Marinobacterium aestuarii: one gene and its partner. The protein of the gene in region 1 binds, or shares a complex with, the protein of each later gene. Links are inferred from orthologs where the notes say so. Each region holds a gene or a part of one and is shown on either strand. Other genes may lie near its edges. The genes, in order: moaE and moaD.

The links.
Region 2: the proteins of moaE (region 1) and moaD are in contact, whole or in part, in a crystal structure (PDB 1FMA), measured with the Escherichia coli proteins. The link is inferred for Marinobacterium aestuarii from one-to-one orthologs.

The regions. Positions count from the first base shown.
Region 1 is NZ_CP015839.1:2,783,326-2,798,344, reverse strand. Bases 11,889-14,711 are described here. They hold moaE (molybdopterin synthase catalytic subunit MoaE), read left to right. Parts: upstream 11,889-12,985; coding sequence 12,986-13,438; downstream 13,439-14,711. Other genes in these bases: icd (NADP-dependent isocitrate dehydrogenase), read left to right, coding at 14,318-14,711; A8C75_RS12185 (pseudouridine synthase), read right to left, coding at 13,548-14,222; A8C75_RS12195 (NUDIX hydrolase), read right to left, coding at 12,431-12,913; mnmA (tRNA 2-thiouridine(34) synthase MnmA), read right to left, coding at 11,889-12,434. In the rest of the region: A8C75_RS12260 (D-2-hydroxyacid dehydrogenase family protein), read left to right, coding at 1-636; peptide-methionine (S)-S-oxide reductase MsrA, read left to right, coding at 848-1,429; A8C75_RS12250 (ureidoglycolate lyase), read right to left, coding at 1,516-2,034; A8C75_RS12245 (hypothetical protein), read right to left, coding at 2,038-2,328; A8C75_RS12240 (YfcC family protein), read left to right, coding at 2,900-4,306; A8C75_RS12235 (MurR/RpiR family transcriptional regulator), read left to right, coding at 4,897-5,748; A8C75_RS12230 (glutathione S-transferase), read left to right, coding at 5,839-6,465; A8C75_RS12225 (ribosomal protein uL16 3-hydroxylase), read right to left, coding at 6,630-7,784; A8C75_RS12220 (hypothetical protein), read right to left, coding at 7,784-8,035; tRNA (cytosine(32)/uridine(32)-2'-O)-methyltransferase TrmJ, read right to left, coding at 8,298-9,020; purB (adenylosuccinate lyase), read right to left, coding at 9,135-10,499; high frequency lysogenization protein HflD, read right to left, coding at 10,644-11,315; more of mnmA, read right to left, coding at 11,325-11,888; more of icd, read left to right, coding at 14,712-15,019. UniProt on the Escherichia coli protein: Converts molybdopterin precursor Z to molybdopterin. This requires the incorporation of two sulfur atoms into precursor Z to generate a dithiolene group. The sulfur is provided by MoaD.
Region 2 is NZ_CP015839.1:4,808,627-4,823,779, reverse strand. Bases 3,953-6,909 are described here. They hold moaD (molybdopterin converting factor subunit 1), read left to right. Parts: upstream 3,953-5,280; coding sequence 5,281-5,538; downstream 5,539-6,909. Other genes in these bases: fabB (beta-ketoacyl-ACP synthase I), read right to left, coding at 6,361-6,909; A8C75_RS21100 (lysophospholipid acyltransferase family protein), read left to right, coding at 5,541-6,272; moaC (cyclic pyranopterin monophosphate synthase MoaC), read left to right, coding at 4,800-5,279; A8C75_RS21115 (1-acyl-sn-glycerol-3-phosphate acyltransferase), read left to right, coding at 3,953-4,803. Also shown: rfbD (dTDP-4-dehydrorhamnose reductase), read left to right, coding at 331-1,242; A8C75_RS21130 (SirB2 family protein), read right to left, coding at 1,273-1,650; moaB (molybdenum cofactor biosynthesis protein B), read left to right, coding at 1,841-2,377; A8C75_RS21120 (molybdopterin molybdotransferase MoeA), read left to right, coding at 2,381-3,604; more of A8C75_RS21115, read left to right, coding at 3,679-3,952; more of fabB, read right to left, coding at 6,910-7,578; fabA (bifunctional 3-hydroxydecanoyl-ACP dehydratase/trans-2-decenoyl-ACP isomerase), read right to left, coding at 7,729-8,244; ispB (octaprenyl diphosphate synthase), read right to left, coding at 8,432-9,400; rplU (50S ribosomal protein L21), read left to right, coding at 9,691-10,002; rpmA (50S ribosomal protein L27), read left to right, coding at 10,028-10,285; Obg family GTPase CgtA, read left to right, coding at 10,514-11,710; proB (glutamate 5-kinase), read left to right, coding at 11,733-12,857; rpsT (30S ribosomal protein S20), read right to left, coding at 13,005-13,283; murein biosynthesis integral membrane protein MurJ, read left to right, coding at 13,526-15,019; ribF (bifunctional riboflavin kinase/FAD synthetase), read left to right, coding at 15,116-15,153. UniProt on the Escherichia coli protein: Involved in sulfur transfer in the conversion of molybdopterin precursor Z to molybdopterin.

The DNA of each region.
Region 1 (15,019 bases):
ATCATGGCGGCGATGCGCGGCCTGGTGCCGGCGGTCAATGGGATGCAGCAGGGGCGCTGGCAGGTGAATATAGGCGACTGTCTGGCCGGCAAGACGCTGGGCATCTGGGGTTTTGGCAAGATCGGCCGTCGCCTGGCGCGCTATGCCGAGGCCTTTGACATGAAGGTGCTGGTGTGGGGACGCGACGATTCGCGCCGGGCCGCCGCGCACATGGGGTTGGGTGTGGCTGCAAGCAAGGATGACTTTTTTGCCCGCAGCGATGTGCTGAGCCTGCATGTGCGCCTGAATGCCGATACGCGCGGTCTTGTGCATTACGAGGATCTGATCCGCATGAAAGCCAATGCGCTTTTTGTAAATACCAGCAGGGCGGAACTGGTGCAGCCCGGCGCTCTGCAGCGGGCGCTGCAGTTCGGCCGTCCTGGCCGGGCAGCGCTGGATGTATATGAACAGGAGCCTGTTATCGACGCCGACTACTGGGCGCTGAAAATGGACAATGTGCTCTGCAGTCCCCACCTGGGGTATGTGGAGCGCGAGGGCTATGAGCTGTACTTCGGCCAGGCGTTTGAAAACCTGGTGGCCTTTTTCGACGGCCGGCCGGTGAATGTTCTTGCGCCTCCAACCGGTGAGAGCGGCTAATTGCGGGCCAGCGCTCTGCCCAAGAGCGGGCATCTGATTTGGGCACCTGCTGGTGGCGTCCCGTCGCCTGTTGTTTATACCGTTATCTTATGTCGCCTGTGTATGGGGTCCTGGGCCAACTGGGTAATCAGTCGGTGCTGGGCTGAACGGGATCTGCGTGACGCAGTCTCATTGCATAACTTTCAATCTGTTTTCAACCGAGGTAGACCCCATGAAGATTCGCGCAATCGCAACTTTGGCACTGCTGGGCGCACTGCAGCCTTCAGCGGTGCTGGCCGACAAGGCCATTTTCGCCGGTGGCTGCTTCTGGTGCATGGAGCAGGCGTTTCAGCCCCAGGCGGGGGTGACGGATGTGGTCTCCGGCTTTACCGGCGGTACTCTGGAAAACCCGGTGTATGACGGTAATCATGAAGGCCACTACGAGGCGATTGAAATCACCTACGACCCCAAGGTGATCAGTTACCAGCAGTTGCTGGACCTCTACTGGGTGAACGTCGACCCCTTCGACAGCCGGGGTCAGTTTTGTGACAAGGGCTCCAGCTACCTGAGTGCTATCTTTGTGCTGGATGAAAACCAGCGCGGTCTGGCAGAAGCATCCCGCCAGCAGGTTGTGAACGAATTTTCCGACAGCACGGTCGTCACGCCGGTGTTGGATGCCTCGCGTTTCTATCCCGTGGAGGAAGGGCATCAGGATTACTACATCAAGAATCCCATCCGCTATCGCTACTACAAAACCGCCTGCAGGCGCGTTTCGCGGCTGGAGGATATTTGGGGTGAAAGGGCCGCACACTGAATCTGTTTCAGACCCAGTCGATAGCCAGCTCTGAGCGAGGTGCCGCGCCGTGCGTCTGTTGCCGACGGGCACCCGGCCAAGGACTCTTAGTCACACAGCAGCTGTGTGAAGTCCAGCACAGGCTGCGCGTCAGGCGCTAAATGGTGCTCATCACAGTTGTGCTTCTGCGTTATGAGGTCGATCAGTACAAAGTCCTGATCGGGGGCCAGCGCCAGCAGCGAGTGATGCCAGACACCGGGGTGGTAATTGACCCCCTGGGTTCCGTCGCAGAGAAAGGCACGGATATCCCGCCTATCAGGCGGTTCCCCCGCCGGTGCCACGACGACGATAAAGGGCGTCTGAGCCTGGGGGATAAATGCCTGGCTTGCGAGTGGGTGGCGCTCCAGCATTTTGATGGATAACGGTGAGGTCAGGGGTTGTGATCGCGCCAGGCTGATCGCCGCGTGACCATCCCGGGGATCGGCAAATATCTGCCCTATATCGTGATAGCGTATGGTCGCGCCGCCGTTGATGGCAAAATTCTTGCTGCCGTCCATTTCGATCACATCCCCAAAGGGTGCAAAGGCGGTACGCTCCAGCGGTTCGATTATCAGTGTTGTTGTCATCTATCAAGACTCCCTGTGGGCGTTGTCGATCTCGATACGCTGAATGTCGCCCGGGTGGCCCAGGGCCACAATAACCCAGTCATTGCCCGGCGTGCGGCGACGGGCGGTTTCCCAGCCATCCATCCACTTGCCATTGTCATCGAAGAGTCCTTCCTTCCACTGGGGCTCAGTGTGAGACAGCGTGCGGCTGGCTGATGCGAAGAAATCAGCGGTGCAGAACAGCACCTCGGCGCCAAAGCGGTCGTCGGCGAGGTTAGGCCAGCGGGTTGCAAGATCAGTTGCAGGCTTGGTCATGGTCATTATTTCCATCTTATTGATATTCAGTTATTCGCCGAAGGGCGTCGGGGGCTGGTGTCGATAATGTTTAATTCATTTTTAGCGGTTCCGTTAATATGAACTCATCATTATTCTGACTAAATAGTCAGTTAATTGGTCGGCTGTATCCATGGACTGTTTTATATTAATCAGGGCGATTTGGATGCTCTTGTAGGCCAGATTGTACGCAATCATTTTGCTTAATCAATACTGTTTTTTCACTTTTATTTTGTTTGAAAATTAATTATCATTCATTGGCTGGTCACAAGGATGTGCTCACGGTTTTCGAATTCGTGTCTGTGATGGATCGCGACAGCGCAGCACGCCGTCGGTGGTTTCACCTTGGCGGCAGGCCCGAATAACCTATTTGGAAAAGATGACAATGCGTGTGGTCGCCTTGACCGGACTCAAGGTAACCATGAGCACCAAATGACGGGTTCACAATAAAAATCATAAATGAGGTGTATATACTATGGCAGACGCCAACAGCAGCAGCCCAGGTGTGGCTGAGTCTCTGTCTGGTAACCGCACGATAGCCCCGGAGGTTGACGTGAAGACCAGAAAATCATTCGAAATGCCCCATATCTACGTCATTCTGTTCGTTTTCAGTGCTATCGCAGCCCTGATGACTTACATAGTGCCGGCCGGTCAGTATGACCGCATTCCCGGTCCCAATGGCCGTACCACCATCGATGCTGATTCCTTTCGAATCATTGAATCGACACCGGTTGGTCTGCAGGACTTCATGCTCGCCATACCCCGCGGTCTCATGGATGCCGGGGTGGTGGTGTTCTTTACTTTCATCATCGGCGGCATGTTCATGGTGCTGCGGCGTACCGGCATTATCGAGATCGGTGTCGACAAGCTGACACGTCGCTTTGCGCACAACAGCATAGTGGTGATTCCGGTTCTGATGGTGACCTTTGCGGTCATCGCAACCCTTATCGGTACCCAGGAGCTGGCGCTGGTCTATGTACCGGTGATATTGCCGCTGATGATTGCCTTGCGTTTTGACTCGGTCACGGCGGCGGGGGTGGCGCTCTGCGCCACCACAGCGGGCTTTACCGCCGGTGTGCTCAACCCGATCAATACAGGCTTGGGGCAGCAACTGGCGGGCTTGCCGGTATTCTCCGGCATGGGACTGCGCTCCATGGCCTTTGTAGCAATCCTTCTGACCGGTGTGGCTTATGTGATCCGTTATGCCAGCCGGGTGCGCAATAACCCTGAGCTGAGCCTGATGAGCGGTGATGCGGCCGAAGCTGAAAAGCGCAAGCGTTACCTGCATGCCGAGACTGAGGGCGTTCTGGCTGCAACGGCGCGACAGAAGCTGGCTGCCGTGGCTGCCTTTGCCTTCTTTGGCATCCTGGTCTGGGGTGTGCTGGAGCGTCACTGGTTCATGATGGAAATGGCGGGCCTGTTTATCATTATGGGCGTGGTTGTGGGTCTGATTGCCGGGCTTAAGACTGCGGATATCTGTGAAGGCTTTAACGAAGGCTTCCGCGATGTGCTGGTCGGTGCCTTTATTTGCGGTGTGGCCCGTGCGGTTGCCGTGGTGCTGGAAGACGGCCATATCATGGACACCCTGGTACATGGCCTTGGCGGCCTGGTGGGCGGCTTCCCATCCATGCTGTCCGCGATTGGCATGTTTGTATCGCAGCTGGGCTTTAACTTTGTTATTCCCTCGGGCAGTGGCCAGGCGCTGGTGACCATGCCGATCATGGCGCCGCTGTCAGATCTGGTGGGTGTCACCCGTCAGACCGCAGTGCTCGCCTATCAGCTGGGCGATGGCCTGAGTAACATCCTGTATCCAACGTCCGGTTATTTTATGGCTACCCTGGCACTGGCAGGTGTGGGCTGGAACAAGTGGGTCAAGTTCTTCCTGCCACTGTTTGGAATCTGGGTTGCCATTGCCATTGCTTTCCTGGCCTTCGCGCAGGCGACCCAGTGGATGGGTTAATAGAAAGCGCTAATTGATTCTCCTAATGCCCCCCGATTTGAAAACCGGGGGGCATTTTTGTATGTGCAGCTAAACGGCCGCGGAGCATAAAGTATATAGGTGAGTCTTGTTTGGTCCTTGTGCACAAGGTATAGAAGTGAATAGCACCACATCTTTAACTGGGTTAATCAATGCAGGTACTGATACAGCATTAAAATCATGCATGATGTTTATCTGAGTGAAACCGAATTGTTCTGATATTTAACTGTTAATGTATACAAAGTGAAAACAAATTTTTAGTTAGGCTGTATTTGAAACAAATTATCGTTTCGGCGCCTGTGCAATGTGAATGAACAAGACATGGGGGCTTTACATACAGGGCTCTTCGGAGCGAAAACGAGAAAGATGTACTCTGTAATCCCAGATTTCTGTGCGCTCGGGCACAGGCTGGGCGTGGCTGGCACGGCTAAAAAAACATCACCGCGGGGCGGGGCAGGGCATTTTTGTGCTTTAACTGTAGCCTGTTCGCAGCACTGCTGGCGCAGAGCAGATAGAATGGCGTCATCAGGATTCAGGCAACCGGCAAGACGGGTCTGTACAGGGGGATATCTATGAAGTTGCCAATCGAAGATCGCTTGCGTGAGATATATGAAGAGCTGCCTCGCAGTGAGCGGCTGCTTGCCGATATCATCATCGACTTTCCCGGTGATCTGGCAACCCATTCCATTTCCGAGCTGGTCGAGCGCGCTGATACTTCGAATGCCGCGGCAACCCGCCTGATCAAGCGCCTGGGGTACAAGGATTTTCGCGAGATTCGCAAGCAGGTGCGTGAGGCCAAGTCCGAAGGCTCGCCGCGCTATCTGAACACCTTCGATCACCATGCCGGGGATTTTCGCAGTGAAATCAAGCAGCATCTTGACTGCGAGATGGAGAATCTGGTGCGCAGCTTTGAGGCATTGAGCGAGGATGCGCTGCAGGAAATCATTCCGTGCATTGAGACCTCGGCCAAGATCTGGATTATCGGCTATGGCAACAGCTACATGCCCGCGCTCTATTTTCGCCAGCAGCTGATACAGCTGCGCTCCTGTGTGGAAGTGCTGCCGCGCCCGGCCCAGGCGATCGAGAAAGATCTCTGCGGTCTGACCGAGCAGGACCTGGTGATCGTGATCGGTTTTCGCAGGCGCAAGGAAGTCATTAGCCGCGTCATGACCTATGCCCGGGAGCTGGGCGCCAAGGTGCTCTATCTGACCGATCACACCGAAGACAAGACCGTGAATCTGGCAGACTGGACGCTGCGCTGCATGGTGCAGAGTACCTCCCTGTTTGATTCCTACAGCTCCGGCTTCAGTATGCTGAACTACCTTTGCGCCTCTGTGTCGGATCATATCGGGCGTGGGGCATCGGAGCGCCTGAGCCGGGCTGAAAAGCTGCATGAGCTGTTCAGCAAGATTGAAGAGAACTGAGGCTGTGCTTTGATGCAGGGGTGGCTTGTTCGGTCCCGGGGGCCGGAGTATTCTGCCAGCTTCGAAACTATGGATGGTCAGGGATTTTCTATGCAACTTTACTATTCGGCGGCATCTCCCTTTGTACGCAAGGTGTTGGTAGCGGCCCATGAGCTGGGCTCGGCTGATCGGCTCGAACTGCTGAGCGCGGCGGCCAATCCGGTGAATCCCAATCTGACGATCGCGGCTTTCAATCCACTGGGGCAGGTGCCCACCCTGATAACCGATACAGGCGCGGTGTTCTGTGACAGCCGGGTGATTTGCGAATACCTCGACGCTCAGGCCGGCGGCACGCTTTTCCCCCAGGGCGAGGCGCGCTGGGCGGCGCTGGTGCTGCAGTCCCATGCCGATGGCTTGCTGGATGCGGCTCTGCTGGCGCGCTATGAGCGCATTACCCGTCCAGAGGCGTTGCAGTGGGATGACTGGGAAGCCGGCCAGATGGGCAAGATTGCCCGTACCCTGGATCTGCTGGAGCGTGACATTGCGCTGATTGAAGGCTCGGCGGGTCCGGACGAGCAGCGGGTCGATATCGGCACCATAGCTCTGGGCTGCGCCTTGGGATACCTCAGCTTTCGCTTTCCTGACTTTAACTGGCGCGAGGGTCATGCCGGCCTTATGGCCTGGTTTGAGCGTTTCAGTCAGCGCCCGTCCATGCTGCAAACGGCCCCTAAGGGATAGTCCCGCCTGGGGCATGCAAGATGCAATAAAGGCTGCCGAGGCAGCCTTTATTCTTTGTTGGCATTGTTGCCGGGCGGGCTATGGGTTCCTGGTGTCGGGTGCAGGGTCTGGTTTTATACCGTTACCTTTTTCACCTTTCACCTTTCACCTTGCCCCTGCTTTATTCAGTCCTGCTCGTCGGCGTAGAAGATGCCCTGGTTGATCAGCTGGGTCAGTAGCTCCAGCGCCGCGTCTATGTCCTCGCCCAGCTCCAGGCCGCCGCTGTTGCAAATGCCGCTGAAGAGCGACTCCTGTGCTTCGGTGCCGGCATAACGGACGCCATCGGCAAAGAGTTCGCAGCCGTTGCTGCTGCGCCGCCAGGCCAGACGGGCGCCTTCGGTACGGCTCAGGGTGCCGCCGGACTCCAGGTAGGTGCGCAGGTTCTCGCAGCTGACGGGCTCTTCGGGTTGCTGATCCAGGTCCGGATACTTGGGCTCGGTCATGCAGCGGCCGAACCATTCGCCCAGCAGGGCATCGTCATTAATGTACTGGTTGAGGATGCCGCGCACCCGTGCCAGGGCATCGTCGCCAATCTGGGTGCTGTTGGCCTGAGGTTTCAGATCGGGGTCGCTGTAGCGCAGCTCATTGCTCAGGCGCTCACCGACAAAGTCGGTAAAATTGCGCATGATTTCGCCATGGGAGGGCGCACGAAAGCCCACCGAGTAGGTCATGCAGCCATCACCCACGGCGATGCCGCTGTGTCCCAGGCGCGGCGGTACATAGAGCATGTCGCCGGGTTCCAGCACCCAGCTCTGTTCGGCCTCCCATTCGGGCAGAATCATTACCGGGGCATCGCTGCGTTTGGGCGAGTCTGAGTTGAATTCACCGCCGACCTCCCAGCGCCGCTGTCCGGCGGCCTGAATCAGGAACACGTCGTAGTTGTCATAGTGCGGCCCGACACCGCCACCATCCACGGCATAGCTGACCATCAGGTCATCCAGACGCCAGCGCGGGATAAAGTCGAACTGTGCCATCAGCTCAGCGGCTTCAGGCACCCAGTGATCCACGGCCTGAACCAGCAGGGTCCAGTGAGATGGAGGCAGCTGGCCAAAGTGTTCTTCCTCGAACGGCCCCTGCTGCAGCTCCCAGTGATCGCTGGCGGGGTCCTGCAGCACGATGCGCGCTTCCACATCCTCTTCGCAGGCCAGGCCCGCCAGGTCGTCGGCCTCGATGACCGGCTCCAGATCGGGAAAGGCCTGGCGGATAAGCAGTGGCTTCTTCTGCCAGTATTCGGCCAGGAAGCGTTCAGGGGTCAGGTCGCCCAGGTTAAGTATGTTCATCAGCGCTGCAGCAGCTCCTTTAATTCATCGACGGCGCCTTCAAGTTCAGCCATGATCTTGCGCTGATCCTTGGCGGCGATGGCCGCGACGCGATTGTTGCCCACCAGGGTGACGCAGTGGCTGATAGTGTCCACACAGCGCTCGATACCGGCGAGATTGAGTTGATAGTTCTGGGTGCGTTCGGCCAGGTCGTGGATGCCGTTGCGCAATTCATCGGCCTGGCTCATCAGTGTCTTGATCTGGTTGTTCATCGTTCGGATCCCGGCAATGTTATCGGACAGATTCACACAGCTTGCTTGCGTGTCGACACTGGCTGTGAACGGCCAGCGTCGGGGTTATCAAGACTAGCCTGCAGCGCCTTGTCGGGACAACAGCCAGGCGGGTTGTGACGACTGTTTTTTGTCAGCCGTTTACTTTTTATGCTTGCCGAGCACTTCTTCCACCGAGGTTGCAGGGGATGGCGCGCAGCATGTCGGGGCCAGTGTCTTTCAGCGAGAATGACATCGATGTGATTTACTTTTTATGCTTGCCGAGCACTTCCTCCACCGAGGTTAGGATCCCTCGCAGCATCCCAAGCTCGGCCCGTTCCGGGCGACTGCGGTTGAAAAAGCGGTGCAGCTTGTCGAGCACACGGCCTTCATGCTGCGGAATGATGAAGTGGGTCAGGCGCAGTACCCGCTCCAGATGTTCATAGAACATCTTCATTTCACCCTGACGCGGATACTGGGCGCTGTCCTGTTTCACCGAGGGTGCTTCGTGGGCCATCCAGACCTCATAGCTCAGCAACTGTATCGCCTGGGCCACGTTGAGTACCGGGTATTCCGGGTTGGCCGGAATATAAACGTGGAAGTTGCAGCGCTTGAGCTCATCGTTATGCAGCCCCATGGTTTCACGGCCGAAGACGATGGCAATTTCACCGTCAGCGGATTCCGCCGCGCACTTGATGCCGCATTCGCGGGCATCCAGCTGGGGCAGGTCGAAGGTGCGATTGCGCGCGCTTGTGCCTATTACCAGCTGGCAGTCGGCGATGGCTTCATCAAGGCTGCCAACGACCCGGGCGCTATCCAGCACATCCTTGGCGCCAGCGGCACGGGAGTCGGCATCGGGGTGGGGGAATTCACGCGGTTCCACCAGCCAGAGTTGCGTCAGCCCCATGTTTTTCATGGCCCGCGCCGCAGCGCCTATGTTGCCGGGATGATAGGTGTTGATCAGTACAATGCGGATATTCTTCAGCATGGGAGTTCCGAAGGCAGTTCGGGTTATGCGTCGATTGGCCTGCGCAGGCAGGCACAGAGTGCGGCCACCATTGAAAACGGGGCCCTGGGGCCCCGTTCATTCAGCCCGGATCAATCAGATTGATTCGGCCTGTGCCACAGCATTACCGATGTAATTCTGCGGTGTCAGAGCCTTGAGCGATGCCTTGGCGTCGTCCGGCATATCCAGGGTGTCGATAAAGTTCTGGATGGTCTCGCGGTTCATGGTGTGACCACGGGTCAGCGCCTTGAGCTTTTCGTACGGCTCTTCGATGCCGTAGCGGCGCATCACGGTCTGGATCGGCTCGGCCAGGACTTCCCAGGCGTTCTCGAGGTCTGCATCCATGCGCGCGGCGTTCAGTTCCAGCTTGCTGATGCCCTTGAGGGCCGACTGGTAGGCGATCAGGCTGTGGCCAAAGCCGACACCCAGATTGCGCAGTACCGTGGAGTCGGTCAGGTCGCGCTGCCAGCGGGAGACCGGCAGCTTGGCGGCCAGGTGCTGCATGATGGCGTTGGCGATGCCGAGGTTGCCTTCGGAATTTTCGAAGTCAATCGGGTTCACCTTGTGCGGCATGGTGGACGAACCCACTTCGCCGGCAATGGTGCGCTGCTTGAAGTAACCCAGGGAAATGTAGCCCCACACATCGCGATCGAAGTCGATCAGGATGGTGTTGAAGCGGCAGATCGCATCAAACAGCTCGGCGATGTAATCGTGCGGCTCGATCTGAGTGGTGTAGGGGTTCCAGTCAAGGCCCAGGCTGGTGACGAAAGACTCGGCGTAGGCCTGCCAGTCGACATTGGGGTAGGCGGAGATGTGGGCATTGTAGTTGCCGACTGCACCGTTGACCTTGCCGAGGAACTCCATCTGCTCCAGCTGCTTGAGCTGGCGCTGCAGACGGTGCGCCACGTTGGCCATTTCCTTGCCCAGGGTGGTGGGCGAGGCGGTCTGACCGTGGGTGCGGGACAGCATCGGCTGGGCGGCGAAATCGCGTGCCAGGGTCGCGATGGCATCTTTTACCTGCTGCATCTGATCCTGCATCACGGCCAGGCCGTTTTTCAGCATCAGGGCGTGGGACAGGTTGTTGATATCCTCGGAGGTGCAGGCAAAGTGCACGAATTCGCTGATCTTGGCCAGTTCGTCGTTGCTGCCGAATTTTTCCTTGATGAAATATTCAACGGCCTTGACGTCGTGGTTAGTGGTGCGCTCGATGTCCTTGACGCGCTGGGCATCGACTTCGCTGAATTCGCTGACGATAGCGTTCAGTTGCGCGTCTGTGGCAGCGCTGAAGGGCTGCACCTCGACGATGCCGGGGTGGTTGGCCAGCTGTTGTAGCCAGCGGATCTCCACTTCGACACGAAAGCGGACCAGGCCGAATTCGCTGAAAAAGGCGCGCAGGTCAGCAGTTTTGCTGCCGTAGCGGCCGTCGATGGGGGATATGGCGGTAAGGGCAGAGAGCTCCATGAAACGTCTCGCTGTGACTGTAGGGTTAAAAAAGTGGGCGCATTATACCGAAAATGCAGCGCCCGCGTATGACTTATGCACAGATCTGCAGACGAGCCGCCCGGGTGAACCTTAGGTCCGGGGGTATTAGTCTGCAGGTTCGCCTTATTGCGGGGCCTGCAGGCGCTGCAGTGAGGGTCGTACCCGGTGCTTGAAAAACAGCAGTTGCCAACGGCGGCCACCGACCTGCTGCCAGAGCATGGCGGCGCGAATGCCGGCCAGCAGTAGCGCACGGATCTTGGCGGCATTGTCGGCATTCTGCAGATGGCGCGGGTCGCCGCCCACGTTGATGCGAAAACTGAAGGTGCTGATCGTTTCCTGATACAGGCTGGCGATATTGGCCACTACGTTGGTGTGGGTGAACACCGCCGGGTTGTCCATTAGATCGCCATCCTGACCATTGAAATACTGCGCCTGCTGGCTGATCTGATCGATTCGCCTGCCGAGGGTTGCAAGCATTTCCTTGTTGGAGGCCAATTTGGCCTGCAGGGTGATCATGCTCAGCACATAGTTGATCAGGTTGCGGTTCTGATCGCCCCGGCGCTTATCGATGAAGTCACCCAGAGTCTTAAGGCCCAGATGCAGATTGTGGGGCAGGTCATGGGCACCCCCGAATATATCTTCAGTGCAGTCCGGCGTTGTGACGAAAATGCTGTAGAGGCTGGCTTCGAAGCTGTTCTGCGGAATCATGCCGCGAGTGGCGATCTGATCCACCAGGGTTGCGGCCTGGCACATGGCGGCCAGGGCGATGGCCTGTTGATCCTGTTGGCGTGACATCTTAAGCGCTTACTCCGAGCCGGTTTTACCTGTGGTTTCAATGACCCCGCCACCCAGGCAGGTCTTTGCGTCGTAGAACACCACGGACTGGCCGGGTGTCACGGCGCGCTGGGGCTGATCAAAACGCACCCTGTAACTGCCATCTTTGGCTGCGTCGATCACACAGTCCTGATCGGCCTGGCGATAGCGCACCTTGGCCTTACAGCGGTGAGGCAGGGGCGGGCACTGGCCATTGATCCAGAAAATTTCAGTGGCGCTGAGCCAGTCGCTGAACAGCAGATCGTTCTGTTTGCCCTGTACGGCGATGAGCACGTTGCGCTCCAGATCCTTGAAGGCGGCAAACCAGGGTTCTTCCGGGTGGTTTTTCAAGCCGCCGATGCGCAGGCCCTGACGCTGGCCCAGGGTGTAGTACATCAGGCCATTGTGCTGGCCTATGACCTCGCCGTCCGGGGTTTCGATAGCACCGGGCTGGGCGGGCAGGTACTGCTTGAGAAAATCCGCAAAGCGCCGTTCGCCGATAAAGCAGATGCCGGTGCTGTCTTTCTTGGCATGGGTGGCCAGGTCGTGCTCTTCGGCGATGCGGCGTACTTCGGGTTTTTCGAGCTCGCCCACCGGGAACAGGGTCTTGGCCAGTTCAGCTTCGCCGACCTGGTGCAGGAAATAGCTCTGATCCTTGTTGTTGTCCAGCCCCTTTTGCAGCCGGGTATGGCCGTGCTGATCCTGGCGGCGCACATAGTGGCCGGTGGCGATAAGGTCGGCCCCCAGCTCGCCGGCGTAATCGAGGAAGGCGCGAAACTTGATTTCCCGGTTGCACAAAATATCGGGGTTGGGCGTGCGACCCGCGCGGTATTCATCCAGGAAGTGTTCGAACACGTTATCCCAGTACTCGGCGGCAAAGTTGGCCTGGTGCAGCTTGATCCCCAAGCGGTCGCAGACGGCCTGGGCATCGGCGAGATCCGCCAGTGCGGTGCAGTATTCGGTGCCGTCGTCTTCGTCCCAGTTTTTCATGAACAGGCCCTCGACCTGATACCCCTGCTGCATGAGCAAAAGGGCTGAAACTGAGGAATCGACGCCGCCGGACATGCCGACGATTACTTTGGTGTGGGTGTTTTCGCTCATGGTGATGTCGGATCGGATCTCAGGGCAGAATGTTCTGTCACAAATTCAAGCGGATAACGCCGTCCCGCCAGGTAGTCATCAATGCACTGCAGTACCAGCGGGCTGCGCAGCTGATCGTGGCGCTCGTGTAGCTCGTCGCGGCTGAACCAGTGGGTGGCAATGATGTCATCGTCCAGCCTGTAGTCTTGCCCCCGCGCAAGCAGCGTCGCAACAAAGCAGAAACGGTAATAGGTTACCCCATTGGACGGCGCCTTGTAGGTGTAAAGCCCGACCAGGGATTCCGGGCGCACCTGCCAGCCAGTTTCTTCCAGGGTTTCACGCACGGCGGCCGCTACGATAGTTTCGTCTTCCTCGACATGGCCTGCGGGCTGATTAAATACTCGCTTGCCGTCGGAGTTTTCCTCAACCATAAGGAAACGACCATCCCGTTCCACGATGGTGGCGACGGTTGCGTGGGGCGTCCAGCACATCGGTTTCATATCCGCCAATTCAAGGGGTGCACACGATAGCATTAATGCTATGATTTTTCCCGCCCGCAACAGGAGTCATGCATGAGTGATTTTATCAGTATTCAAACCGAGGACTTTGATATCGCCGGTCTACACGCACAGCTGCGTGCCGAGGATGCCAGCTGCGGCGCTATCGTCACCTTTACCGGCATTGTGCGCGAGCTTGAAGGCGCCGAGCGGCTGCGGGGTATTTTCCTCGAGCATTACCCTGGCATGACGCAAAAGGCGCTGGTCAAAATTGTTGCCCAGGCCCGGGAGCGCTGGCCACTGGGGCAGGTGTGTGTGATTCATCGTATTGGCGAACTGCTGGGCAACGATAATATCGTCTACGTCGGTGTGGCCTCGCGCCACCGGGTGGCGGCGTTTGAGGCCGCCCAGTTCATCATGGATTATCTCAAACGCGATGCGCCTTTCTGGAAAAAGGAACTGCTGGGCGATGAGGCGCGCTGGGTCGAGCAAAAGGGCACTGACCTGGATGCGGCGGAAAAATGGTGAATCGTAAGCCGTAAGCCGTAAGCCATAAGCCATAAGCAGTAAGCCATGTAAGCCATAAGCCGCAAGAGCCCATGCTGCCGCCGGGCTCTGTTGAACGGATAGTGCCGCTCTAGCGCCGCTTGGGTGTTTTTCGGCTGGTGGTTGTTTTTCCTCTGCTTTTTCCATTCGCGGGTTTCTGGCCGGGGCGCTTTTGTTCGCCGCCAGGCGCGCGGACTGTGGCGTTGCTGTTGCCTTGCACGGGTGACGGGGCTTCAATGCTGCGGTATTCCCCAGGCTTAAGGCCATCCAGTGACCAGCGGCCTATGGCGGTGCGTATCAGGCGCAGGGTCGGAAAGCCGACGGCCGCAGTCATGCGTCTTACCTGGCGATTTTTCCCTTCGGTGATGCGCAGTTCGATCCAGCTGGTGGCAATTTCTGCCCGTTGGCGGATCGGCGGATGGCGTTGCCACAGTTTCGGATCCTCGACCCGCTCGGCTTTGGCCGGTGCTGTGAAGCCATCCTTGAGCTCCACGCCCTTGCGCAGGGCCGCCAGCGCCGCTTCGCTGACCTCACCCTCGACCTGGGCCAGATAGGTCTTCTCCATCTTGTGACGCGGATGGCTCAACTGATGCTGCAGGGCACCGTCGTCGGTTAGCAGCAGCAGCCCCTCGGAGTCATAGTCGAGCCGGCCGGCGGCATAGACATCCTTTTGGCGGATAAATTTGGCCAACGTCTTGCGACCCTGGTCATCGGTGAACTGGGTCAGTACCTGAAAAGGCTTGTTGAACAGGATCAGCTGGGACATGGGACCTGATGGGCTATAGTGCGATAGCGGCAGAATTGCCTTTGTGTATACTCAGTCGGGCGATACTACTACGAATGTATTCAGTGGAGTAGAGAATGGGATATCAGAAAATTCAGGTGCCAACCAAAGGCGAAAAGATCACGCTCAATGCCGACTTTTCCCTGAATGTCCCCAACAACCCCATCATCCCCTATATCGAGGGCGACGGCATCGGTGTTGACGTCACCCCGCCGATGATAAAGGTGGTGGATGCTGCAGTCGACAAGGCGTACGGCGGCCAGCGCAAAATTTCATGGATGGAGGTCTATGCCGGCGAGAAAGCGACGCAGATCTATGATCAGGATACCTGGCTGCCGGAAGAGACTCTGGCTGCGTTCAGGGAGTTTGTGGTGGGCATCAAGGGCCCGCTGACCACGCCAGTCGGTGGTGGCATCCGCTCGCTGAACGTGGCGCTGCGCCAGGAGCTGGATCTGTATGTCTGTCAGCGTCCTGTGCGCTGGTTTGAAGGGGTACCGAGTCCTCTGAAAAACCCGCAGGATGTGGACATGGTGATCTACCGTGAAAACTCGGAAGACATCTACGCCGGGGTGGAGTGGAAGGCGGGTTCGGCGGAAGCCGACAAGGTTATTCGCTTTCTGAAAGAGGAAATGGGCGTTACCAAGATCCGTTTTGACGAGAATTGCGGTATTGGCATCAAGCCGGTGTCCCGTCAGGGGACACGGCGGCTGGTGCGTCAGGCGCTGCAATACGCGGTGGATAACGATCGCGCCTCTGTGACCCTGGTGCACAAGGGCAAT
Region 2 (15,153 bases), 2.0 Mb from region 1 along the record:
CCTATGGACCGACTTTAGATTAAATCTGACTTTGAAGTCAACAAAAACTGACTCAGAAGTCAGAAAATAATATAAGGCATTCAGCCTTTAAATGCAGCTTAGCTGCATGGCTGCAACTGTGGGGGACGGAAGGGGTATTAGTCGCCGCGGGGCCTTCTGTTACCCGGGTTGCGGCCGCTGGCGCGGCGCCTGATCGGGGCAGGACAGGGGCTTAAAGTACAGCGCTGCGGCTGTATTGTCGGACAGGGTTCTGTGGTAAGGTGAAATTCTTTCATCGCATTCGCGTATTTCTGAATTTGCTGCTCCCAGTGGAGGTTTGTACATCGCATTATGGCCAGTGATTACTTCAGTCGGCCGGCACGTATTCTGATAACGGGAGCTAATGGTCAGGTCGGGCGTGAGCTGGTTGGCCAGGCGGGCGCGGATGTCTTTTTTGATGTGATCGGCCTGGCACGCAGGCAGCTGGATATCACGGACACGGCGAAGGTCCGTCAGCAGCTCGAACAGCATCAGCCTGACTATGTTATCAATTGTGCCGCCTTTAACCGGGCCGACGCTGCGCAAAAGCAGCGCGAGCACTGCATGCGTCTCAATGCCGAGGCGGTGCAGCAGCTGGCAATCGCCTGCGCCGAGCTGGATATTCCCCTCATCCACCTTTCCACGGATTATGTTTTCGATGGCCACTACGCCAGCGGATACCGTGAAAACGATGCCGTGCGCCCGCTGGGCGTCTACGGCGAAAGCAAGTGGCAGGGTGAGGAATTACTGCGTCGCGCCCATGCGAGGCACATCATTCTGCGGGTGAGCTGGGTCTTCAGTGGCAGTGGACACAACTTCCTGATTCGCACGCTGGAACAGGCGCGCACCGAGGCGGAACTGGTCTCGGTGGATGATCGCCGTGGCTGCCCGACGGCGGCGGCCGATGTTGCCCGCGTGGTGCTGGCGATCGTCAAACAGCTCAAGTGCGGTGCCGACGCCTGGGGCACTTACCATTACTGTGGCGCCGAGATCACCACCCGCTACGCCTTCAGTGAAGCCATCATCGCCACGGCGAGCCAGTACGAGGCGCTCAAGGTGGAGCGGCTGATGCCGGTTGCCAGTATAAATTTCCCCACCGAGGCTGAGCGTCCCGCCAGCTCGGTGCTCAAATGCACCAAGCTTCTCAGTACCTTCGGCATTCGTCAGCGTCCCTGGCGTGGCGAACTGGTTGCCCTGGTGCGCCAGCTGTACGAGCGTTTCTGATTCTGCTCCAGAACCCTGCCTGCCCTGGTATTAATGCCAGGGCGTCGGATCTCGCGTGACCGCAACCCAGGCGATATAGCCAAAGGTGACCAGTGCGGCACCAAAGGCCAGGGTGCGGCTGGTCTTGCTCCGGCCGCGCTTAAGGGCGATGATGCCGAGCACTATGTAGGCCACCAGGGCGAGCAGCTTGGCGCTGAGCCAGTCATTCACAAATGGATATTGCTGCAGCGTCAGGGCCAGGCCCGTGGCGCTGAGCAGCAGGACGGTATCCACCAGGTGCGGTATAACGCGCATCAGGCGCCTGTTCTGCCAGCCTGAACCGATCAGCATCCAGTAGCCGCGCAGCAGAAACAGTGAAATGCTCAGGGTGACTGCAGCCAGGTGCAGGTGTTTCAGGATCATGTACATGGCAGTGAGGCTCTTTCCTTATGGGTGGCTCTGGGTTGATACAGGAATAATTTTTTGTGTATCAAAGTGTTGGGCGCGCAGCGTCGGGCTTTATGTAGCACGGGCGCCATTGTTGCGCACAAGGGCGCGCCTGGCCAGCCCGGGCGCCTGCTGACAGAGATTCAGTTTCAACAATTTTCAGGAGATTTTTATGGGACGTTGCAGCGACGACGCAGATTTTGTTGCACTTAACATTGCTGTGCTGACCGTATCCGATACCCGCACGCTGGAGACGGATACCTCGGGACAGACGCTGGTGGATCGGCTGGAGGCGGTCGGGCATAAGCTGCAGGCGCGGACCATCGTCAAGGATGATGTCTATCAGCTGCGGGCCCAGGTGTCCGCCTGGATTGCAGACCCCAGCATCCATGTGGTGCTGAGCACCGGCGGTACCGGTTTTTCACACCGCGACTCGACGCCTGAAGCGCTGCAGCCGCTGTTTGACAAGCAGATCGAGGGTTTTGGCGAGCTGTTTCGCAGCCTGTCATTTGAGGAAATCGGCACCTCGACCATCCAGTCCCGCGCAGTAGCGGGTCTGGCCAATGGTACGCTGATTTTCTGCCTGCCGGGGTCGACCGGCGCCTGTCGTACCGGCTGGGATCGCATTATTGTCGAGCAGCTCGACAAGCGGCATCGTCCGTGCAATTTCGTCGACATGCTGATGCGTCACGCACAGGAACAGGTATAAGGCATGCAGGGCTCTGATGCTACGCCTGACGCAAAGCCTGGGCTGATACCGGTAGAGGAGGCCATTGAGGCGCTGCTGGCAGATGTTCAACCCATTACAGGCGTCGAACGGCTGTCATTGATGGATGCGGTGGGGCGGGTGCTGGCCGAGGACGTTATTGCGGCTGTGGATGTACCGCCGGCGGCCAACAGCGCCATGGATGGTTATGCCTGCTTTCATGGCGATGCGGCGAAGGCGGGGCTGCGTATCAGTCAGCGCATTCCGGCAGGTTCCGCGCCTGCACCGCTGGAGCCTGGCACGGTAGTGCGTATCTTCACCGGTGCTGAAATTCCGCCAGGCGCCGACACTGTGGTGATGCAGGAGCAGGCCGAGCTTGTGGATGGCCTGGTGCATTTTAGCGTGCAGCCAGAGGCTGGCGACAATGTACGCCCGCGCGGCCAGGATATAGCCGCAGGTGCCGTGGTGGTCGCGGCGGGAACGCGGCTGCAGCCAGCGGATCTGGGGGTGCTGGCATCTACCGGTGTTGCCACAGTGTTGGTCACGCGGCCCTTGCGGGTGGCGTTGCTGTGTACCGGCGACGAACTGGTAGAACCTGGTACTGCACTCAAGCCTGGGCAGATTTACAACTCCAATCGCTATCTGCTGACGGGCCTGCTGCGGCAGCTCGGCATTCAGGTGCTGGATCTGGGTCTGGTGGCCGATAGTGCTGCAGCGACCCGGGCGGCACTGACAAAGGCTGCGAGCCAGGCGGATTGCGTTATCAGCACCGGCGGGGTTTCGGTCGGTGATGAAGATCATGTCAAGGCGGCGGTGGAGTCCCTCGGTGAGCTGCGTCTGTGGCGCCTGCAGATTAAGCCTGGCAAACCACTGGCGTATGGCCGGGTGGGGCAGGTGCCCTTTTTCGGCTTGCCGGGAAATCCTGCGTCAGCGCTGGTGACGTTTTGTCTGCTGGCCAGGCCCTATCTGCTGCGCCTGCAGGGGGCACTTGTCGAGCCGCCGCTGATGCTGCAGGTGCCGGCGGGCTTTGCGCGGCCTCGCCCGGGTGGTCGTCAGGAGTATCTGCGTTCGCGGCTGGAGGGCGGGCGCGCCTGCCCATTTTCGAACCAGAGCTCCGGTGTGCTGTCTTCTGCCAGCTGGGCACAGGGGCTGGTGGTTGTGTCACCGAATACCCGGGTTGCCGAAGGTGATCTGGTGGGCTTTATTCCGTTCTCGGAACTGCTGGGTTGAGGGCGCTGCAAAAGCCCCTCTCAGCGGGTAAAATAGCGCCCAGCTGAACCCAATCACGATAATTAGAGAGCACCATGAGCGACGACAATACCGCGCTGCAGGATCCGTTTAAAGAGATCCGTCCGTACCGCGACACCGAAGTGGCAGAGGTGCTCAACCGGTTGTTGTATAACGAAGAATTTATTCGGGTTGTGACCCGTTATCAGTTTCCGCGCATGGCCGGAGCCTTTGGCTGGCTGTTGCGCCCGCTGGTGCGCATGGCGCTGGCGCGTGAAATAGGCGATGTGGAAACGATTCGTGATTTTCAGGCCCGCGTGGCGAAATATATGGAAAAGATGATCGTCCGCAGTACGACGCGCATGACCTGTTCAGGCATGGAGCGGCTCGATCCGGACGAGGCTTACCTGTTTATCTCCAATCACCGCGATATAGCGCTGGATCCTGCGTTCGTTAACTGGGTGCTGTACAAGGCGGGCATGAATACGGCGCGCATCGCCATTGGCGACAACCTGCTGCGCAAGGGCTACGTATCGGATCTGATGCGGCTCAACAAGAGCTTTATCGTCAACCGCTCGGCCCGTGGCCGCGAGATGATGACGGCACTGAACCAGCTATCCGCCTATATCGATCACAGCATTAGTGAAGGCGCCTCCATCTGGATTGCGCAGCGGGAAGGGCGTGCCAAGGACGGTAATGATCGCACCGATCCTGCCATTCTGAAGATGTTCTACATGTCCCAGCGCAAGCAGCGCTCTTTTGGTGAGGCCATTACCCGGCTGAATCTGGTGCCGGTGTCCATTTCCTACGAATACGATCCCTGCGATGCCGCCAAGGCGCGGGAACTGCACGCCAGAGCCAGCGATGGCTGCTATGCCAAGGGGCAGTACGAAGATCTGGACAGTATCGTCAAGGGCATCACGGGTCTCAAGGGGGATGTGCATGTCGCCTTTGGTGAGCCCATCAAGGGGGAGTTCGAGTCCCCCGAGGCGCTGGCAGCCCTGATTGACCGTGAAATCATTGCCAACTATCAGCTGCATTCCTCCAACCTGATTGCGGCGGATGCTGCCAGTGAGGTCACGGACGAACAGCGCGCGGCTTTCCAGCAGCGGCTGGATGAGCTGGAGCCCGGTGCTCAGGACATCATGCGACAGATGTATGCCAACCCTCTGATCAACAAGCGCAACCTGGAGGCGCCATGAGCAAACTTACGCACCTGGATGACCAGGGGCACGCCCATATGGTGGATGTATCCGACAAGGATGTAACCTACCGCGAAGCTGTGGCGCAGGCCTATATAGAAATGCTGCCGCAAACACTGCAGCTGATTATGGGTGGCGGTCATAAAAAGGGCGATGTACTGGCGGTGGCACGTATTGCGGGCATTCAGGCCGCCAAGCGGACCTGGGAGCTGATACCCCTGTGTCACCCGCTGATGCTGAGCAAGGTGGCGGTGGATCTGGTGCCGGTGCCGGAACATAACCGTATCGAAATTACCGCTACCTGCAAGCTGTCCGGGCAGACAGGGGTGGAGATGGAGGCGCTCACGGCCGCCAGTGTCGCGGCGCTTACGCTCTATGACATGTGCAAGGCGGTCGATCGCGGCATGATCATCTCGGGCCTGCGGGTGATGGAAAAGAAAGGTGGCAAGAGCGGGCACTGGAAGGTAGAGGAATAAGATGAAATTGCAGTTGGTTTATTTTGCCCGCGTACGGGAACAGCTTGGTTTGGATGCCGAGGAGCTGCAGTGTCCTGCGACGCTCGGTCGCGTCGATCAGCTGATCGATTATCTGGTGGCCGAGCGTGGCGAGCGCTGGCAGGCAGTGCTCAAGGCGCCGAACCTGCTGGTTGCAGTTAATCAGGAAATGGTCAGCGTATCGACCTCCCTGGCGGATGGCGATGAAGTCGCCTTTTTCCCGCCGGTTACAGGAGGCTGAAAATGCCTAAAGCGACACCGCTGCATTACCTGCGTGCGACCCTGTTCTATGCCGGCTTTTATCCGGTCACCATTTTGTATTCGGCGTTTTGCCTGCTGGTGGGTTGGGCATTGCCGTTCCGCCCCCGCTTCAAGCTGTTTACGGTGCTGAATTACTTTTACATGATCTGGCTGCGCATTTGCTGCGGCGTGCGTTTTGAAGTGTCGGGGCTGGAAAATCTGCCCCGCAGCGGCGCCTATGTGGTGGTGGCCAATCACCAAAGCGAATGGGAAACCCTGTATTTTCAGACGCTGGTGCGCCCCCAGTCGGTGGTATTGAAGCAGGAACTGCTCAAGCTGCCCTTTTTCGGCTGGGCGCTCGCCATGCTGCAACCCATTGCGCTGGATCGCAGTCAGCGCCGTGGTGCCTTGAAGCAGCTGCTGAGTCAGGGGCGTGATCGTCTGTCGCAGCAGGTGCCGGTGCTGATATTTCCCCAGGGAACCCGGGTCAAGGTGGGTGAGATGGGGCGATTCAACAAGGGTGGCGCCATGCTCGCGGTCGACAGCCAGGTGCCGGTTGTGCCCATAGTGCACAATGCGGGGCTCTACTGGCCGGGCAAGAGCTTTGTGAAGTTTCCAGGGGTAGTGCAGGTGCGTATCGGTGCGCCCCTGGCGACGGTGGAGCGCAGCGTCGATGACGTGCACCGCGAATCGGTGGCCTGGATTGAGCAGGAAATGCGCGAGATCGGTGCCTGAGTTGCTGTATCTATAGTGAAAGCACAAAAAAGCCGCTAAAAAGCGGCTTTTTCGTGGCTGGCAATTCAGGCAGTGCGCAGGCTTAAGCTCAGCCCTTGTACTTTTCGAACACCAGGGTGGAGTTGGTGCCGCCAAAGCCGAAGCTGTTGGACATCACGCGTTCCAGGTTGGCATTGTCGATGCGCGTGGTGGCGATCGGCAGGCCTTCGGCTTCCGGGTCGAGCTGGTCGATATTGGCAGAGGCGCAGATGAAGTTGTTTTCCTGCATCAGCAGGCAGTAGATCGCCTCCTGTGCGCCTGTAGCACCCAGGGAGTGACCAGTCAGCGACTTGGTGGAGCTGACTGTCGGCATTTTGTCGCCGAAAGCCATCTTCATTGCCTTCAGTTCCTGGATGTCACCGGCCGGTGTAGAGGTGCCGTGGGAATTGATGTAGTCAATTGGACCCTCAACCGTAGCCATCGCCTGCTGCATGCAGCGCAGGGCGCCTTCGCCGGACGGTGCAACCATGTCGTAGCCGTCGGAGGTTGCGCCATAGCCTACCAGTTCGGCGTAGATCTTGGCGCCGCGCGCCTTGGCGTGCTCGAGGTCTTCGAGTACCAGCATGCCGGCGCCGCCTGAGATGACGAAGCCGTCACGGTTGGCGTCGTAGGCACGGGAGGCTTTCTCCGGCGTGTCGTTGTATTTGCTGGACAGTGCGCCCATGGCATCAAACATCACGCTCAGGGACCAGTGCAGCTCTTCACCGCCACCGGCAAAGACCACGTCCTGTTTGCCCAGCTGGATCTGCTCCATGGCGTTACCGATGCAGTGTGCGCTGGTGGCGCAGGCAGAGGTAATGGAGTAGTTCACGCCCTTGATCTTGAAGGGCGTGGCCAGACAGGCGGATACAGTGCTGCCCATGGTGCGGGTGACACGGTAAGGACCAACGCGACGGACGCCCTTGGTGCGCAGAATGTCCGCGGTTTCAACGATATCGGCGGATGAAGCGCCACCGGAGCCGGCGATAAGGCCGGTACGTACGTTGGAGACCTGATCTTCGCTCAGGCCGGAATCCTTCACGGCCTGGTCCATGGCCAGGTACGCGTAGGCGGCGGCATTGCCCATGAATCGGAGCAGTTTGCGGTCGATCAGGGATTCAAGGTCAAGGTCGATACTGCCGGCAACCTGGCTGCGAAAGCCGAGTTCCTTGTATTCTTCCTGGAATTTGATACCGGAACGTCCTTCTTGAAGGGCGCTGAGGACGGAATCCTTGTCGGTGCCCAGACAGGACACAATCCCCATACCTGTAACAACGACACGACGCATGTGAGGCCTCTTGTGTTTCACTAAGGTAATGTTCTTTGCGGATATACAGACCGCCTATTCTCCGATAAAGCGCCTCTGAAGGCTACCTGAATTAGGTTTTATCGGGATTGGGCGGGGCTCAGGCCTGTGGCCTGTAGCCCCGGGCGCCTGCTAGAAGTTGTCGGTGGTGGTGAACAGGCCTACGCGCAGGTCCTTGGCGGTGTAGATTTCACGGCCATCAACAAACACGGAGCCGTCAGCGATACCCATGACCAGTTTGCGCTCGATCACGCGCTTGAGGTGAATGTGGTAGGTCACCTTTTTGGCGCTCGGCAGGATCTGACCGGTGAATTTTACTTCACCTGAGCCCAGCGCGCGGCCGCGGCCCTGGTTGCCACGCCAGCCGAGGAAGAATCCAACCAGCTGCCACATGGCATCCAGGCCCAGGCAGCCCGGCATGACAGGGTCGCCCGGGAAGTGGCACTGGAAGAACCAGAGGTCCGGATTGATGTCGAGCTCGGCAATGATTTCGCCTTTGCCATAGAGGCCGCCTTCCGAGGAAATGTTAACGACTCGGTCCATCATCAGCATGTTGTCGATCGGCAGCTGGGCATTGCCCGGGCCGAACATTTCGCCGTGGCCGCAGCTCAGCAGGTCTTTGCGATCGAAAGAAGAAGCTTTTGTCATATGGGAAAGTCTTATAGGTTTCAGCTAAAAATATCCGCCGATTATAGCGGGTCGGACGCCCTGAAGCACTGTTTGGGGCTTGTTTCTGCCTGGGTGGCGCTGTGGTGGGCGCGATCAGACCCGGCAGTGGCGCTGTCAGGACGCCCGATACCCCTGCGATTCAGGCGCTCGGGTCCTGCCTTGGGTGTCAGTGAGTGCGGTTGACCGCGATCTCGGCCAGCTGTGTCAAGGTATCCTTGAAAGAGCTGGCGGGCAGTGCTGCAAGCGCTTCGCAGGCGTTTGCGGCGGCACGCTGTGCGGCGGCACGGGTGTAGTCGATGGCGCCGGTGCGCTGCACTATATCCAGAATCGGCTGCAGGTCGTCCAGGCCGCCCTTGCGAATGCACTGGCGAATCAGCTGGCGCTCTTCGTCGGTGCCGGCTTTCATGGCCTGGATCAGCGGCAGGGTGGGTTTGCCTTCGGCCAGATCGTCGCCGACATTCTTGCCCATTTCCTCGGCGCTGGAGAGGTAATCCATCAGATCATCGACCAGCTGAAAGGCGATTCCCAGGTGGCGGCCGTAAAGCCGCAGCGCATCGCGTTCGGCGGTCGAAGCCTGGGCGAGAATGGCGCCGGTTTCGGTCGCGGCCTCAAACAGGGTGGCGGTCTTGCCGATAATAACCTGCATGTAGGCGTCTTCGGTGGTATCCGGATTCTTGCAGTTCAGCAGCTGCAGCACTTCGCCTTCGGCAATCACATTGGTGGCATTGGAAATGACGTGCATGATGTCCATATTGCCGATTTCGACCATAACCTGAAATGCGCGGCTGTAAAGAAAGTCGCCGACCAGCACGCTCGGTGCATTGCCCCAGCGGGCGTTGGCGGTATCCTTGCCGCGGCGCAGATCCGAATTGTCGACCACATCATCGTGCAGCAGGGTTGCCGTATGAATGAACTCGACAATGGCCGCCAGGGGAATATGCTGCCGCCCCTGGTAACCACAGGCGTTGGCGCTCAGTAATACGAGCAGCGGACGCAGGCGCTTGCCACCACTCTCAACTATATAGTGGCCAATCTTCTCGACCAGCGGGACCGTGGAGCCCAGATGGTTGAGAATGTAGTCATTAACGGCTTCGAACTGCGGCTCGATCGCCGGATTTAGCTGATGTGGCTGCATGTGGGGAGGGTCGTCGGCTGTACGAATGATAAGCGCGCATGCTAGGGGGTGCCTGCAAGGGTGTCAAGAAAGTGCCAGTCTAATGGCCTCGGACGCCGGCCTTGGGGCCCCAGGTTACGCTTTGCTGGCGGGCGCTATAATTCGCGGCCGTCGGGCTTGAGTTTGAGGTGTCTTTACTATAGAATCCCCCGCCCTGAGCTCATCCAAATTTGCTCCCTATCATAGGGTTCCGCCCTTAGAAGTAGGTTGTTATTCAACAGTAGCCGGATGGGCATGACCTGGAGAGAGAAATGTACGCAGTAATCGTTAGCGGTGGTAAGCAGTACCGCGTTCAGGAAGGACAGACTGTACGGCTCGAGAAGCTGCCTGCAGAACTGGGTTCCAATGTAGAATTTGACCGTGTGCTGCTGGTTGGCGCCGGTGATGACATCAAAATAGGTGCGCCGGTTGTTGATGGTGCCAAGGTAACTGCTGAAGTTGTTGAGCACGGCCGTGGCAAGAAAGTGACCATCCTGAAGTTCAAGCGTCGTAAGCACCACATGAAGCGTCAGGGTCACCGTCAGTCGTTCACTGAAGTGAAGATCACTGGCATCAGTGCTTAACGCAACCCAGATCAGGAGATAGAAAATGGCTCATAAGAAAGCTGGTGGCTCGACTCGTAACGGTCGCGACTCAGAATCGAAACGCCTTGGTGTGAAGCGCTACGGTGGTCAGGTTGTTGCTGCAGGTAACATCCTGGTTCGTCAGCGTGGCACCAAGTTCCATGCCGGCACCAATGTTGGTCTGGGCAAGGACCACACTCTGTTCGCGAAAGCGGATGGCGTAGTAAAATTTGAAATCAAAGGCGAAAAGAAGCGTAAGTACATCAGTATCGTACCTGCCTGAAGCGCACTTTGATGTTCGAAAAAGCTCCGCCTGTGCGGGGCTTTTTTCGTATAGGGCTGTGATTTACTGTATTTGCATGTGCAAAGCGGCGGTTGCGTCATTCATGACGGCGCCGGGTCTCGGGCCTGTTGAGGCTCGCGGTTGTGCGTGGTGTCGTGTGTGTGAGGCTATTCGGGCAGTGTTCGCGCTATATTCAGTGCAGGATCCTGACCCGTCGGGGAGGTTTTAATGAAGTTTGTCGATGAAGCGTTGATCTCGGTGGAAGCCGGTAAAGGTGGTAACGGCTGCATGAGTTTCCGGCGCGAGAAGTACGTTGCCAGAGGCGGCCCCGACGGTGGTGACGGTGGTGATGGCGGTTCGGTATTTGTTGAGGCGGATAGCAGCCTGAATACGCTGATCGACTTTCGTTTTACGCGTCACTACAAGGCGCAGAACGGTCAGAATGGCATGACGCGTCAGTGTACCGGCTCCAAGGGTGAAGACCTTGTGCTGAAGCTGCCGGTAGGTACCACGGTTGTCGATCAGGATACCGGTGAAGTGCTGGCGGATCTGACGGTTGAAGGGCAAATTGAAAAAGTGGCCCAGGCGGGCTTTCATGGCCTTGGCAACATTCGCTACAAGAGTTCAGTTAACCGTGCGCCGCGTCAGACCAGTAATGGATCTCCGGGCGAGGCGCGTAACCTGAAGCTGGAGCTCAAGGTGTTGGCGGACGTGGGTCTGCTGGGCTTGCCGAATGCGGGCAAATCGACCTTTATTCGCTCGGTGTCTTCCGCCAAGCCGAAAGTGGCCAACTATCCCTTCACGACTCTGGTGCCGAACCTGGGTGTGGTGCGTACCGAAAGTCATCGCAGCTTCGTGATTGCCGATATTCCGGGCATTATCGAAGGAGCAGCAGAAGGCACGGGTCTGGGTATTCGATTCCTGCGTCACCTGGCGCGCAACCGCTTGTTGCTGCATCTGGTCGATATGGCGCCCTGGGATGAGCAGGGCTCTGCGCAGTCGGCTTGTGTGGCGGTGGCTGAGCTGAAAAAATTCAGCGCGACGCTGGAAGCTCAGCCGCGCTGGCTGGTGCTGAACAAGCTGGATCTGGTGCCTGAAGAAGAGCAGGAAGAGCGCTGTCAGGCGGTGGTTGATGCGCTGGGCTGGGAAGGGCCTGTGTATCGCATCTCGGCGCTGAACAAGGAGGGCGTGCAGGTTCTGGTTCAGGATATTCAGGGCTTCCTTGATAGGCGTGCGCTGGAAATTCAGCAGGACCCGGACTTGCTCGATGTTGAGCGTGATACCCGTCTGCAGATCGATGCCGAGGCGCGTGAGTGTGTCGAAGCGATGCGTATGGCTATTCGGGCGCGGCGCTCGGGTGAAGATGATGACTGGGATGATTTCGACGATGACGAGTTCGACGTTGATGTCGAATGGGCTCGCTAGTAACTAGTTAGAGGATTCACGGGTGTCCACGGGTAGGAACAGGCTGAAAACGGGCGGGCGCTGGGTCGTAAAGATCGGTAGCGCGCTGCTGACCAATGACGGTCGCGGGCTTGATCAGGAGGCGATTTCTCGCTGGGTTGATCAGCTGGCCGCTCTGCGTGCTGCAGGCATGGAAGTATTGCTGGTGTCCTCGGGCGCGGTTGCTGAGGGTATGTCGCGTCTGGGGTGGGCTAACCGCCCGCACGAAATGTACCGTTTGCAGGCCGCGGCGGCCATTGGTCAGATGGGGCTGGTGCAGGCCTATGAGGCTAATTTCCAGCGCCACGGCACTCACACGGCGCAAATTTTGCTGACGCATGAAGATCTGTCCAATCGGCGGCGTTATCTCAATGCCCGCGCGGCCCTGGGTGAGCTGATTCGCCTGGGTGTGGTGCCGGTGGTGAACGAGAATGACACTGTCGTTACCGATGAGATCCGCTTTGGGGATAACGATACGCTCGGTGCTCTGGTGGTCAACCTGATTGAGGCGGATGGGCTGATTCTGCTGACGGATCAGCTGGGGCTGTTTGAGGCTGATCCGCGCTCCAATCCCGGTGCGGCCTTTGTATCCGAAGCGCGGGCAGAGGATGATGCGCTGATCGCCATGGCTGGTGGTGGTGGCAAGCTGGGTCGCGGTGGTATGGCGACCAAGGTGCGCGCTGCGCGCCTGGCGGCGCGCAGTGGTGCCGTGACAGTCATTGCCAGTGGGCGTGAGCCGGATGTGCTGCTGCGGCTCAAGGCGGGTGATGCTGTGGGCACGCTGCTGGTGCCTGAGCGCAGTCCTGAGGCTGCGCGCAAGCAGTGGATTGCGGGGCATTTGCAGGCGCGTGGCACTCTGGTGCTGGATGCGGGTGCTGTGGCGGCGTTGCGTGAGCGCGGTAAAAGCTTGTTGCCGGCCGGTGTGCGCAGTCTGTCCGGGAATTTCTCGCGCGGCGAGATGGTGGTTCTGCAGGATGAGCAGGGGCTGATCATCGCGCGCGGGCTGGCGAATTACGGTGCTGAAGATGCGCGCAAGCTGATCGGCAAGCCAAGCTCAATGATCGAGTCGTTGCTCGGTTATATGGCTGAGGTGGAGCTGGTACATCGCGATAACCTGGCGCTGGCCTGATGGGGCTGGTCGTCGGGCCCTGCTGGTCGGGGCGAGTATTGCGAGTAGTGTGAGCGTGTGCGGTCTCTATATCGCGGATTGCAGACATAAAAAAAACCGGCCTTGGCCGGTTTTTTTGTGGCAGGGCTTTATGGGCCCTGCGGTACATCAGGCGGCTGGTGTTTCGCCCAGTGCCTTGATGCGTGCGTTCAGGCGGCTCTTGGTGCGAGCGATCTGGTTCTTGTTGAACAGACCCTTGTTTACAGAGCCGTCCATGATCGGCTGGGCGGTTTTGAACGCGCCTTCAGCTGTGGCCTTGTCGCCACTGTCGATCGCTTTAACGACTTTCTTGATGTAAGTACGCACCATGGAGCGCAGGCTAGCGTTATGCTGGCGACGCTTCTCCGACTGGCGAGCGCGTTTACGAGATCCTGCGGAATTTGCCACAGTCCGGCTCCTTCAAAGTTGTTTGGAAAATCATCGGCAGTAAACGCCGAAAATTGAGACGCGAGATTATTCCTGTTTGACGTGAGACTGTCAATAAAGTAGCGGAATTATTATCTACGACGCAGTAAGATGCAGCGCATTGTACAGCGCCTTGCAGCTTGGGGATAGGGATCGTGGCAGACGAGGGTAGAGAAACCAGAAAGAGTGCGGGTTTGCTGCGCTCCAGCGGTCTGGTTGGGTTGATGACATTGTTATCGCGCATCCTGGGTCTGGTGCGTGATGTGGTGGTGGCGAGCCATTTTGGGGCCTCCGGCAGTGCCGATGCCTTTTTCGTTGCTTTCAAGATTCCCAATTTTCTGCGCAGGCTCTTTGCCGAGGGTGCCTTTTCTCAGGCCTTTGTCCCCGTGCTGTCCGAGTATCGTACCCAGCGCACGCTGTTTGATGTGCAGCTACTGGTGGCGCGGGTGGCGGGCAGTCTGGGTTCGGTGCTGATCTGCATAACGGTGCTGTCGGTGGTGGCAGCTCCCGTGCTGACGGCGATCTTTGCGCCCGGTTTCTATATGCACGACAGCGAGCGCTACGAGCTGGCGTCGGAAATGCTGCGTATCACCTTCCCGTACCTGGGGCTGATCTCCATGACGGCCTTTGCCGGGGCTATTCTCAACAGCTATGAGCGCTTCGCGGTGCCGGCCTTTACGCCGGTGCTGCTGAACCTCTGTCTGATTGGTGCCACGCTGCTGTTCAGTGAATGGTTTGAGCGGCCGGTTTTCGCACTGGCCTGGGGCGTACTGGTGGCGGGCTTCGTGCAGCTGGCATTTCAGCTGCCTTTTTTGTGGCGCATTCGCTTGTTGCCGGGCCCTGTGGTGGATTTCAGTCATCCGGGTGTGAAGAAGATCATGACGCTGATGCTGCCGGCGCTGTTTGGGGTGTCTGTGGCGCAGGTCAATTTGTTGCTGGATACGGTGCTGGCGTCCTTTCTGCAAATGGGCAGCGTGTCCTGGCTGTATTACTCGGATCGCCTGTCCGAGCTGCCGCTGGGGGTGTTCGGCATTGCCATTGCGACGGTGATATTGCCGGCGCTGTCGCGCAAGCATGCTGAAAAATCCCTGGATCAATTCTCCCATACGCTGGACTGGGCACTGCGCATGGTGCTGTTGATCGGTCTGCCGGCGGCGCTGGCGCTGGTCTTGCTGGCAGAGCCCTTGCTGATCACCCTGTTTCATTACGGCGCCCTGACCGAACGTGATGTCGATATGGCGTCGGGCAGCCTGCAAGCCTACGGCTGTGGCGTGCTGGCGTTCATGCTGATCAAGGTATTGGCGCCGGGCTTTTTCGCGCGGCAGGACACCCGCACACCGGTGCGCATTGCTGTGATAGCGATGGCGGTGAATATGGTGCTGAACCTGATACTGATCTGGCCGCTGGCTCATGTCGGCCTGGCGCTGGCTACGACGCTGTCGGCGTTTCTCAATGCGGGGCTGCTGCTGCGTGGCTTGCTGCGCGAAGGTGTATTCCACTGGCAACCCGGCTGGGGGCTCTGGCTGCTGCGTCTGGGCAGTGCCAATCTGGTGATGGTCGCGTTGCTGCTCTATCTCAGTCCTGCGGTGGTGCAGTGGTTCGACTGGGGGCTGGTGGATCGCGTCTGGCAGATGTCGTTACTGGTACTGCTCGGGGCTGGGGCCTATGCGGCGGTGCTGCTGCTGACGGGCTTGCGTCTGCGCCATCTGCGCGCCTGATGGCCTTGTTATAGCTTCTTGTGGCACTGCGGTACTCGTTGCGCTGCATCTGCGTTATAATTCTGCGGTTTATTTTCAGGCTGTGGCTAGCATTTGATGGAATTGATCCGGGGATTACATAATCTGCGCGACAA